DNA from 2 places in the Arthrobacter sp. SIMBA_036 genome. Region 1 is predicted to be linked to the other one. Evidence: riboswitches for the same ligand, from Rfam matches in the RefSeq annotation. Region 1 holds a riboswitch; the other holds the start of a gene.
The links. A riboswitch is a leader RNA that binds a small molecule or an ion and turns the genes downstream of it on or off. The one in region 1 is predicted to bind S-adenosylmethionine.

Region 1 (5,894 bases):
CGCTTCGGTATGCGCACAAGCAGGGCGCGGACGACGCGATTTTCACGTCCACCGACGGCCGCGTTTTGGAGGGCCCCACGTCCACGGTCCTTTTGGCGCATCTGGAGACGGTGGACGACGGCGAAGGTTCAGCCAGGACTGTTCGGCGCCTGATCACTCCCCAGCTGGACAGCGGCATTCTCCCCGGAACCTCGCAGGGGGCGCTCTTTGCAGCGGCCAAGGCGGCTGGTTGGGAACTGGGTTATGGTCCGTTGGAACCGCAGGACCTGTTCGACGCCGATGCCGTCTGGCTCATTTCGAGCATCCGGCTGATCGCGCCCGTGAACCACATCAATGGCAAAGAGGTGGGCGCTCCCGATGTGCGGAAACAACTCACTGCGGAACTGAATGAGTTGTTTGCCGGGATCGAGTAAATTCCCGACCTCAAACCGGACCACGACGCGGCGCGCTATTTCTTGCTTGCCCGCACTGGGTGCTCACTGAGAATGGACAGCCGATTGAACGCGTTGATTCCGATCGCCGCCATGCAGATAACGCTGATCTGCTCGTCCGTGTAGTGCTGCCGCGCTCGCTCGAACAACTCGGCGCTGGGCCGGGACGAGCTCATGCGGGTGATCTGCTCGGCGATTTCCATCGCCACCACTTCCGCTGCTTCGAATAACTGCGCCTCCTTGTAGACGGCAACCAGGGACAGCCGCTGTTCCGTCTCACCAAGTTTCAAGGCCCGGCGGTGATGGAGGTCCAAACAGAAAGCGCACCCGTTGATCTGGGAGGAGAGGTAGTTGATGAGTTCCAGGGTCAGGCGTGGGAGCCCCTGCCGGTCGGCTTCCTCAACGAGCTGCTGGGAATAGTGGCTGAGCGTGGCGTAGAGGTCCGGCTGCTGCTTGTCCAAATATCCGGCGAGCCGGGGTTTTCCTTCTTGTTCGGGCATGGTTGGAGCCTAGCGCAACGCCGTCGAACCCAGCGGGACGTAAGAAAACGACGCTTGGGCAGGCTCCGATTACGCAACATGACGGCAGCTTCAGGCCCTCCGAGTGCGCCGGTGTCCTCGCGGATGTTACGTTTTTCCAGAGTAATGAGCACCAGCGCCAAGCCCTGACTTGCTGGTCGGCAACCCTCTCTCCGGCGGGGTGCCTCAGGTGACTACTCGGCGTATCGACAATTCGAACTGCAAGCGTGATCGAGGAGAAGCACCATGCCTGAACCCACCGAAGAAAAACTTGCCTACCGCCTGGTGACCGGCCCGGACACCCGTGAATTCTGTGAACGGATTTCCGCTGCGCTGGCCGAGGGATACGTGCTCCACGGAAGCCCGGCTGCCACGTTCAACGGGGAAAGCGTCATCGTCGCCCAAGCCGTGGTGCTCCCTGCCGCCATTGCGACTGCGGACGCCGCCGTCGCCAATGCCGTGGACCAGTTGGAGAATGATGACGACGAAGAAGCGTTCGAGGGCCACGCATGAGCTACGCAGGTGACCTGACTCCTGAAGACGCGTGGGCCAAGCTCCAGGAAGGCGCCATACTGGTGGACGTCCGCACCGAGGGCGAGTGGGCACACATGGGCATCCCGGACACCAAAGCCACGGAAAACGATCCCCTGTTCATCCAGTGGAACTTCGCTGGCGGCATCCCGAACCCGGGCTTCCTCGAAGAACTCCAGCAGCAAGCGCCCGAGGGCGACGGCGTGGAACTGGTCTTCCTTTGCCGCAGCGGACATCGCTCCGTCTCCGCGGCCATCGCCGCTACGCAGGCCGGCTTCACTGCCTACAACGTTCTTGAAGGCTTCGAAGGCGTGCCGGATCGCTACGGCGAGCGGACCGTCAACGGCTGGAAAAACCGTGGGCTGCCGACGAATTTGGGGAACGACTAAGTGACTTTCAATCCCGATACCGCCAACTGGAGCCCGGACACCCAGGCAGTGCGCGGCGGCCTCGACCGTACCAACTTCCAAGAGACCTCCGAGGCCCTTTTCCTGAACTCGGGCTTCGTCTACGAGTCAGCTGCCGCTGCCGAACGCGCCTTTACGGGCGAGGACCAACGCTTCGTCTACTCGCGCTACGGAAACCCGTCCGTGGCCACGTTCCAAGAGCGGCTGCGTGTGCTTGAAGGCACCGAAGCATGCTTTGCGACGGCGTCGGGTATGTCCGCTGTCTTCACCGCCTTGGGTGCCTTGCTGGCCGCCGGCGACCGCGTGGTTGCCGCCCGCTCACTCTTCGGCTCGTGCTTCGTGATCCTCAACGAGATCCTGCCTCGTTGGGGCGTGGAGACAGTGTTTGTCGACGGTCCAGACCTTGACCAGTGGAAGGCTGCCCTCTCCGAACCCACCACCGCGGTCTTCTTCGAATCGCCGTCGAACCCCATGCAGGAGATCGTCGACATCGCCGCGGTCAGCGAGCTGGCGCATGCCGCAGGCGCGACGGTCGTCGTCGACAATGTCTTTGCTACTCCCCTGCTCCAACGCTGCGGAGAGCTGGGTGCGGACGTGATCGTCTACTCGGGGACCAAGCATATAGACGGTCAGGGCCGCGTTATGGGCGGGGCGATCCTCGGCACCACGGAGTTCATCGACGGGCCCGTCAAGCAACTCATGCGCCACACTGGCCCCTCGCTGTCCTCGTTCAACGCCTGGGTACTGACAAAGGGCCTTGAAACCATGGGCCTTCGGGTCAATCACAGTTCGGCGTCCGCATTGAAGATTGCCGAGTGGTTGGAGGAGCAGCCCGCGATCAGCTGGGTCAAGTACCCACTGCTGAAATCCCACCCACAGTACGAGCTCGCCGCGCAGCAGATGAAGGCCGGCGGTACTGTGCTGACGTTTGAGCTGTCCCCATCGGCCGGCCGGTCAGCGAAAGAAGCGGCCTTTGCGCTCTTGGACGGGCTGAGCATCATCGACATTTCCAATAATTTGGGCGATTCCAAGTCGCTGATAACTCATCCAGCTACTACCACCCACCGGGCCATGGGGCCTGAGGGCCGGGCCGCGATCGGGCTTTCGGATGGCGTGGTGCGCTTGTCTGTAGGGCTCGAAGACGTCGGCGACCTCATCCTCGATTTGGAGAAGGCCCTCAAACAGGTCTGACGGACCTCGGTTTTGCTGGATCATCGCCGGACGGCTCGGAACCGAAGCCCAGCATCGCGGGATTCGCTGCCCTGCACGTCGGGATAATCCAGCAAAAAAGATCGCGGGCTGTTTCCACATACACAAGGCTCGCTGGGACACAACCAACGCGGACGTGGCTAGCTGGTTGTATGGAGGCGTACGAGTTCTTGGTTTCGGTCGGCGGCGTAGCCAGAGTTGGCCTACTCCGCAAGCATGGCTTTACCCCTGCCATGGTGCGGGGAATACCGCACGCCTACCAGCCCAGACAGGGCATTTGGGCACTCCCATCCGCCGATCGCGAGTACCTGGCCGCCCTTGTCAACAACGGATACCTGACGTGCGCCTCCGCGGCCGTCCGTTACGGGCTGTGGCTGAGGGCCCAGCCGGTACAGATGCACCTGGCAACGCGACATCACAGGGGACATGGATTCGTTCGGCATTCCGGTCTGCGGGTGGGCTCAGAAGGGAACGTGCCTATGGCGTCCTTGGAAGACACGGTGGTGCACGCGTTAACCTGCCTCCCCGATGGTGATGCAATAGCCGTCGCCCAATCGGCCATGCGATTACGCGGAGTGCCACGGGAAGTCATTGCAGGCGAGCTGCGGGCCAACTACTTTGGATCCGCACGGAAACTACTCCGCATGGCTGACGGATTGTCCGAGTCCGTTCCGGAAATCAGCGCACGGTTGCTGTTCGAGGCGGAGGGACTATCCTTCCAGCGCCAGGTTCAGATCGCTGGTGTGGGCCGCGTGGACATCCTGATCGACGGATGGCTGATCGTCGAGGTCAATGGCTTTCAGTTTCACAGCTCCAGGTCAGCCTGGCGGAAGGACATGGGCAGGCTGAATGCTGCGCAAGCCCGGGGGTTTCTTGTGCTGAGCTTCGCACCTGAGCAGTTGTGGAACTCTCCCCAGGACGTCATGACCCAGGTTCGCGGGGTTTTGGAGCGGGGCAGACCACTGTGGCGAGCCTGACCTGCGTCGGTTTTGCCGGATCACCGCCGAACGGCACGGACCGAGGCCCGTCAACGCGGGATTCGAGCCCCCGCACGTCGGGATGATCCAGCAAAACCGTCCAGCTCAGTCCTGGAAGTACTCGATTTTGGCACCGATGGTGTTCAAACGCTCGGCCAAGTCCTCGTACCCGCGCTCGATCACGTAGATGTTGCGCAACTCGGACGTGCCACGGGCCGCCAGCATCGCCAGCAACAAGCACGCTGCTGGACGCAGCGCCGGCGGGCAGCCGATTTCGGCGGCACGCCACTTGGTGGGCCCATTGACGTAGATCCGGTGCGGGTCCAACAGCTGCACCTGGGCGCCGAGCTTGTTGAGCTCCGTGAGGTATATGGCCCTGTTCTCGTAGACCCAGTCATGGATCATGGTCTGTCCCTCGGCGTTACCGGCGATGACAGCGAAGAACGGCAGGTTGTCGATGTTCAGCCCGGGGAAAGGCATGGGATGGATCTTGTCCTGCAAGGCATGGAGCTCCGAGGGCTTGGTGGTGACGTCCACCAAGCGGGTCCGGCCATTGCGCGCCATGTACTCACCGGAGACCTCAAGCTTCTGGCCCATTTGTTCGAGGGTGGCAAGCTCAATCTCCATGAACTCGATGGGCACCCTGCGGATAGTGACCTCTGAGTTGGTAACGATTCCCGCGGTGATGAGGCTCATTGCCTCGATGGGGTCTTCCGAAGGGTAGTACTCGATATCCACGTCGATCGCGGACCGCCCGGTGATCTTCAAGGTAGTGGTGCCCACGCCTTGAATGTCCACGCCGAGGCCCTGGAGGTAGAAGCACAAATCCTGGACCATGTAGTTGGGGCTGGCGTTGCGGATCACCGTGACGCCCTCGCGGTGCGCGGCGGCCATGATGGCATTCTCGGTGACTGTGTCACCACGCTCAGTGAGCACGAACGAGCGGTGAAGGTCATCAGCAGGGGGAGCAGCAATTGAGTAGAACCCCGACTTTGCCTCCACTGTGAGCCCGAACTCTCGCAATGCCTGCATGTGGGGTTCCACCGTCCGGGTACCCAGATCACATCCACCTGCATAGGGCAGTTGGTATTCGCTGCTCTCATCCAGCAAGGGGCCCAGGAGCATGATGACGCTCCGGGTGCGGCGGGCCGCATCCACGTCCATGGATCCCAAGTCCAGCATCTCAGGCCTGCGGATGCGCAGGTCGCTTCCATTGAGCCACGTGCATTCAACACCTATGGACGTCAGGACCTCGACGATCCGGTTGACTTCCTCAATCCGTGCCAGGCGGCGCAGGGTTGTGGTGCCGCGGTTGATCAAGCTGGCACACAACAGGGCGACGCCGGCATTCTTGCTGCTGTTGACATCGACTTCGCCGGAGAGAGTGCGGCCACCTTCCACGCGAAGATGGGTCATCTGCGGGCGGCCCACTTTGACGATCGAGCGCCCGAAGATCGCTTCGAGCCGCTCGATCATGCGGAGACTAAGGTTCTGTTTGCCTTGTTCCATCCGGGCGATCGCGCTCTGGCTGGTTCCAAGCTCGGCGGCCAGCTGCCCTTGGGTCCAGCCTTTTTCGCTGCGGGCGTTGCGGAGCAGGAGGCCCACGTGTTCAGCGGTAGGTTGAGTCATATCCAAGAAATATCACAGATGAGCTATAACTACCCAGCAATTCGCCATTTGAGCGTCAAACGTCACACCGTGCCCGATCCATGCGATATCGCCGATATACCGTGGGTTACCGCCACACAAACGTCCAGGTGCCGGCGCCCACTGCAGCAAGCACCGTTGCCGATGCAATGATCAGCCCCCCTAGCACCACCC
Region 2 (5,894 bases), on a different contig from region 1:
GACGGATTGTCTGCCCGCTTGGACAGGAACGCCGTGTCCGAGCTGAGGACCCACCTCCACGGCAAGGTGACGGTGATGCTGGGTCACTCGGGCGTAGGCAAATCCACCATGGTCAACGCGTTGACGGGCGCTGAGCGTGCCACCGGCGGGGTGAATGCAGTCACGGGCCGGGGCAGGCACACGTCGTCGTCAGCCCTGGCGCTGCGGCTCAGCGACGCTCCTTCCGGCAGTTGGATCATCGACACCCCCGGCATCCGCTCTTTCGGGCTGGCCCACGTGGACCCGAACCGGATACTGCACTCCTTCCCGGACCTGGAACCGGGTACTGAGGCCTGTGAGCGGGGCTGCAAGCATGATGCGACAGCCATCAACTGCGGCCTCGACCCATGGGTTAGCGAAGGCAATGCCGGACCTTCGGGTCCGGCCCGTTTGTCCTCCCTTCGCCGCCTGTTGGGCGCAGACCCCCGGTTGGAAGCGAAAGAAGCCAAGGAACTCGGTACCGTCAACTAATCCCGCCCGAGTCCGTCACGGCATCCCGGCGAGAGGACCCGTTTCAGGATAGTTTGGTGGCATGACCCAACCCGTCTCCACCTACAACGACGACCTGCGCCTTGCGCACGTCCTCGCGGATTCCGTCGACTCCCAGACAATGTCCCGCTTCAAGGCCCTGGACCTGAAAGTCGAAACCAAGCCCGATCTCACGCCCGTCACGGACGCCGATAAGGCCGCTGAGGAAGCTATCCGCGGCCAACTGTCGCGCTCCCGCCCGCGTGATGCGGTTTTGGGCGAAGAATTCGGCAGCAGCGGCCATGGATCGCGCCGTTGGATCATCGATCCAATCGACGGGACCAAGAATTTTGTCCGCGGCGTGCCGGTCTGGGCAACGTTGATCGCCCTGGTGGATGAGGGGGAACCGGTAGTTGGCGTCGTCAGCGCACCGGCACTCGGCAAGCGTTGGTGGGCCGCAAAAGATATGGGTGCTTACATGGGGCGCTCCCTGGCAGCTGCCACGCGCCTGAAGGTTTCCAACGTTTCACGACTGGCCGACGCCTCCATGTCGTACTCGAGTCTGTCCGGATGGAAAGAGCGAGGCAACCTTGATGAGTTCCTTGGGTTGACCGAGGAGGTTTGGCGCACCCGCGCTTACGGCGACTTTTGGTCCTATTGTCTGGTAGCGGAGGGCGCCGTTGATATCGCCTGCGAACCGGAATTGAACCTTTACGATATGGCAGCGCTCGTTCCGATCGTTACCGAGGCCGGAGGTCGCTTCACCTCCTTGGAAGGTGAGGACGGGCCCTTTGGCGGCAACGCGTTAGCCACCAACTCGATCCTGCATTCGGAGGTCCTCAAAACGCTGAACCCGGCTCTGGACGATCTCCTCTAGCGAGCGCTCATTACCGGAGTACGTTCCGGCGGTAGCACACGGCTTTGACCAAATATTCGACGGCGGGCGCCCCACTTAGCGGGCGTCCGCCGTCGTAATATTCGCCGTTCGTCCCATTTTTCGTCCTAAACGTAACAAAGCGCTTAACAATTGCGGTGGCTTTGTCAGCCCTGCGCGGGGTGCCCTAGCCTAGAGAGAGGTCACGAGTGCCAGCGCAAAACCCCGGTTTGCTGGCCGGCAACCCTCCATTCGCGGTGGGGTGCCCCGGGTGACGACCTGGCCGGTCCGGAACGGATTCGGCAAGCGCGACCCCAACCGGGGTCCCTCTTGAGTGAGGTCCCATGAGTACTGTCACGTTAAATCCCGCAGCCCCATCCAACACCCCAGCTGGCAACGTCCTCGCAGCCCGCCCCCTCGCCGCAGTCACAGGGGCAGAATTGCAGGCGCCGCTGATTCAGGGCGGCCACGCACGGTATGCAAACCTGGACTACGGCGCCTCTGCGCCGGCCTTGACGGTTGTCTCGGCCTATCTCAATGAGATTCTGCCGTACTATGCCAGCGTCCACCGGGGCGCCGGCTACGCCTCCCAGATCAGCACTTCGGTCTACGAGAACTCCCGGAACGTGGTCCGAGAATTCGTTGGCGGACGCCCGGACGATTCCGTCATCTTCACGCGCAACACCACAGATTCCTTAAACCTGCTGGCAGGCTGCCTTCCACAAGTGGATGGTGAATTCGTTGGGGAAGTCCTCTACCTCGACATAGAACACCACGCCAATTTGCTCCCATGGCAAGGTGTTCCGCACCGCAGTGTCGTTGCCGAGGCAACGCTTGCGGCCACCGTGGACAAGCTCCGGAACGAGCTCAGCCAGGGAGGGGTATCGCTGCTTGCCGTGACGGGCGCATCGAACGTGACCGGCGAGATCCTTCCCGTCGCGAAACTTGCGGATCTTGCCCATGAACACGGCGCCAGGATTGTGGTTGATGCTGCCCAACTGGCTCCGCACCGGCGCATAAACATCACCCAAGCGGATGTGGACTACCTTGTGTTCTCCGGTCACAAGCTTTATGCGCCTTTTGGGGCAGGCGTTGTGGTGGGCCGTCCTGATTGGCTCGACGCCGGAACACCTCACCTCGCAGGTGGCGGGGCGGTACGCGAAGCCCGGTTGGATTCGGTCAGTTGGGCCACCGGTCCGGCACGCCACGAAGGCGGCTCCCCCAATGTCTTGGGCGCTGCCACGCTCGCCCGTGCAACGCAGGTGTTAGCGGACCTGGACCAAGACGCATGGCACGCCCATGAGGCAGCAATCCGCTCATACCTCATAGAGGGGCTGGAAGGCATCGATGGCGTCACCGTGCATCGGATCTTCAGTGATTCCGAGGACACCATCGGCGTCGTCAATTTCTCCGTGGAAGGGTTCGACGCCGGACTTGTGGCAGCATTCTTGGCCGCCGAGCACGGCGTCGGCCTACGCGACGGCAGGTTCTGCGCGCACCCGCTGCTCAAGCGCCTCGGCCTGCCCTCCGGGTCCCTTCGCGCAAGCTTCGGCGTCGGCTCCCGGCTCGAGGATGCCGCGCGGCTCCTTGCCGGGATCAGGGAACTCAAACGCAACGGCCTTGGCTGGGACTACGTGGTTGACGAAGGCCGGTGGATTCCCGCGAACGACCACCGGACCTACCCCGAATGGGCACCCAACACTCCGGGAACCGCGGGCGCTGCACCCTGCAGCGTTGACTGAGCCGGTTCCGTGACTGAGCCGGTTCCGTTGACTGAGCCGGTTCCGGGGCACGGACCGTCCTAGGGTAAATTCGTAGGGTACTTTTACATCCTGTGAAGGAGATAGGCGTGGCCGTGCTTCACACCGGCGCTACCGGCGGCTCAGTTGGTCCTGCCGGGCCGGGCGGCCCGAAGCTCGCCGCCGCCCGCCGGCAGGAGATGGGCTTGAGCTTCCAGGACGGCGGCGAACATTATGATCGTGTTCGTCCCGGCTATCCGCAGGACGCGCTCCAGTGGTTGCTTCCCGAAGGGGCAGGAACGGCGGCAGATATCGGCGCCGGTACGGGGAAGTTCACTGCGCTCCTCTTGGAACGCGGGCTGGACGTCGTCGCGGTGGATCCCTCGGCTGACATGCTCCACCAACTCCGGAAATCGCATCCCTCGGTCACAGCAGTGGAAGGAACCGCCGAGGCGACAGGGCTGGCGGACTCAACATTCGACGTCGTCAGCGTTGCCCAAGCCTGGCACTGGTGTGACCCTATTGCGGCCAGTGCGGAGATCGCCAGGATTTTGCGGCCGCAGGGGGTCTTGGGGTTGGTCTGGAACCAGTTGGACACGTCTGTCCCTTGGGTCCACCGGCTTTCCCGGATCATGCACGCCGGAGACGTTCACAAACCCGGATTTCGGCCCGTGATCGGGCCGCAATTTGCTGGTCTCGAAAGCCATCTGACCATGTGGGAGGACAGGGTGACGCCGGAAGACATCATGGAGTTGACCAAGTCACGCAGCTATTACCTTCGCGCTGGCGCTGCCACCCGTGCAAAGGTGATGGCCAACCTTGAGTGGTACCTTTACGAGCACCTGGGCCACCGGCGGGAAGAGACGTTACCGCTGCCGTACCTCACCCACTCGTGGCGGGCGCACAGGCTGGACAGCACGCGACCGCTGTAGGCTGGATGCGTGAAGACCAGTGCGCCCTCCTCCTCGATCGAGGACTATGTCAAGGTGGTCTATTCCTACACGGAGTGGCAGGACACCCCCATCACTTCCTCGCAGCTCGCGCTGCGTCTGGGCGTGGCCAACTCCTCAGTCTCGGAAATGGTCCGGAAGCTCAAAGACCAAGGCCTGGTGGACCACCAGCCTTACAGTGCGATCACTCTAACGCCGCAAGGCACGCGCTTGGCCTTATCAATGGTTCGCCGGCATCGGCTCATTGAGACATACCTGGTGGAGGAGCTCGGGTACAGCTGGGACGAAGTACACGACGAAGCCGAACTGCTGGAGCACGCGGTGTCGGATACCTTTATTGAGCGCATGTCCGCCAAGCTGGGCCACCCTTCGCGGGATCCGCACGGTGACCCGATTCCGGGGCCGGACGGCTCCGTTGAACTCCCCTCTGCCATGCGAATGATCGAACTAGACCATGGGCATACGGGCCGTATCACCAGGATCAGCGATGAGAACCCCGATCTGCTGCGTTACCTGGCAGCCGAGGGGATCACCTTGGACGCACGCGTCGAAGTGGTGGGAAGAAAACCCTTCGGTGGCGCTATGGTGGTGCGCATCGGTGACGGCGCGCAGCGGTCCGAGTTCGATTTGGCAGATGAGGTAACCTCGGCCCTCTGGGTCCAAAGCCTTGAGCCACACGAAGGATGCGTTCTTCCCGCTCGCTGAGCGCTGCCGACGTCGGACGTCCGGCGCTCAGGCGGCAGCGGCGTCACCGCCGTCGGCAGTCACCGGACCGGGAGCTGGGTTTCGTATCCCGACGGCGGAAGCCGCAGCTCCCACGAAGAACAGCACGGCAGTCACAACCAACGCGTTGAGGAGGCCCTGCCGCGTGAAGACCGGCCCCACAATGAGTCCGGCGAAAGCGATACAGATCAATCCTGCAATGCGGGCCACCGCGTTGTTCACGGCCGAGCTTATTCCTGCCTCTTCCGAAGGCACAGCGCCGAGGATCGCCGCCGTCAGCGGAGCCACAAGGGTTGCCAAACCGACGCCGAAGACTATCTGTCCCGGGAGGACCTGGGTCCAGTAATTGAGTGGTTCCTGAACCGACAAACACAAGAGGAAGCCGATACCGCACAACACGGGGCCGGCGGTCATGAACCACCGCGGGCCATATTTTCCGGCCAGCCCGCCGAAATAGGATGCAGTGAGCATCAGGATGACCGTGCCCGGGAGCAGAGCGATGCCGGCCACTGTGGCCTTCAGGCCGCCCACCTGCTGGAGGTAGATGCCCAGCACGAAGAAACCGAGGGAAATGGCGCCATAAATAGCCAAGGTGGCGAGGTTTCCCCAGCCGAAGTTCCGGATAGCGAAGAGCCTCAGGGGCAGCATCGGGTCGGTTGTTCTCCCTTCATGGACCAGGAAGAACGCCAATGCTATGGCTCCCACCAGGAGCGGCCCCCACACCTGCCAGCTCCCCCATCCCAAACGGCCCTGTTCAATGAACGCATACACAGGGCCGCCCAGTCCGATCATCGCCAAGACTGCGCCCGTGTAGTCGATTCCCGTGTGTTTGTCCCGTGCGGTATCCGATGCCCGGAGTCGAACGAGCACGGGCCAGATGGCAGCCGCAGGAATGACGTTGATGAAGAAAATGACCCGCCAAGACACCAAGTCCACGGAGACCCCGCCGATCAGGGGTGCCACGATGGCTGCCGCGCTGGTCCACCCCGACCATTGACCAATTGCTTTCGATTGAGCGGGCCCGGCAAAGGAGGTGATGATCATGGCCAGCGAACTGGGAACCAGAAGGGCGCCGGCGATTCCTTGCAGTGCCCGGGAAAT

Region 2: it holds a riboswitch for S-adenosylmethionine, as region 1 does, so the genes downstream of both, SB659_RS01855 (aminotransferase class V-fold PLP-dependent enzyme) here and SB659_RS13730 (DUF1737 domain-containing protein) in region 1, are expected to answer to the same signal.

The regions. Positions count from the first base shown of each region.
Region 1 covers NZ_JAWRXG010000009.1:153,550-159,443, forward strand. The annotation lists gene SB659_RS13720 (aminodeoxychorismate lyase) at 1-413, shown strand, start outside; gene SB659_RS13725 (carboxymuconolactone decarboxylase family protein) at 449-931, opposite strand; SAM riboswitch class IV at 1,072-1,183, shown strand; gene SB659_RS13730 (DUF1737 domain-containing protein) at 1,196-1,462, shown strand; gene SB659_RS13735 (rhodanese-like domain-containing protein) at 1,459-1,869, shown strand; gene SB659_RS13740 (O-succinylhomoserine sulfhydrylase) at 1,870-3,078, shown strand; gene SB659_RS13745 (DUF559 domain-containing protein) at 3,249-4,073, shown strand; gene SB659_RS13750 (UDP-N-acetylglucosamine 1-carboxyvinyltransferase) at 4,179-5,702, opposite strand; gene SB659_RS13755 (energy-coupling factor transporter transmembrane component T family protein) at 5,809-5,894, opposite strand, start outside.
Region 2 covers NZ_JAWRXG010000001.1:397,380-403,273, reverse strand. The annotation lists gene SB659_RS01865 (ribosome small subunit-dependent GTPase A) at 1-510, shown strand, start outside; gene hisN (histidinol-phosphatase) at 572-1,384, shown strand; SAM riboswitch class IV at 1,583-1,696, shown strand; gene SB659_RS01855 (aminotransferase class V-fold PLP-dependent enzyme) at 1,726-3,123, shown strand; gene SB659_RS01850 (class I SAM-dependent methyltransferase) at 3,321-4,052, shown strand; gene SB659_RS01845 (metal-dependent transcriptional regulator) at 4,062-4,775, shown strand; gene SB659_RS01840 (MFS transporter) at 4,803-5,894, opposite strand, start outside.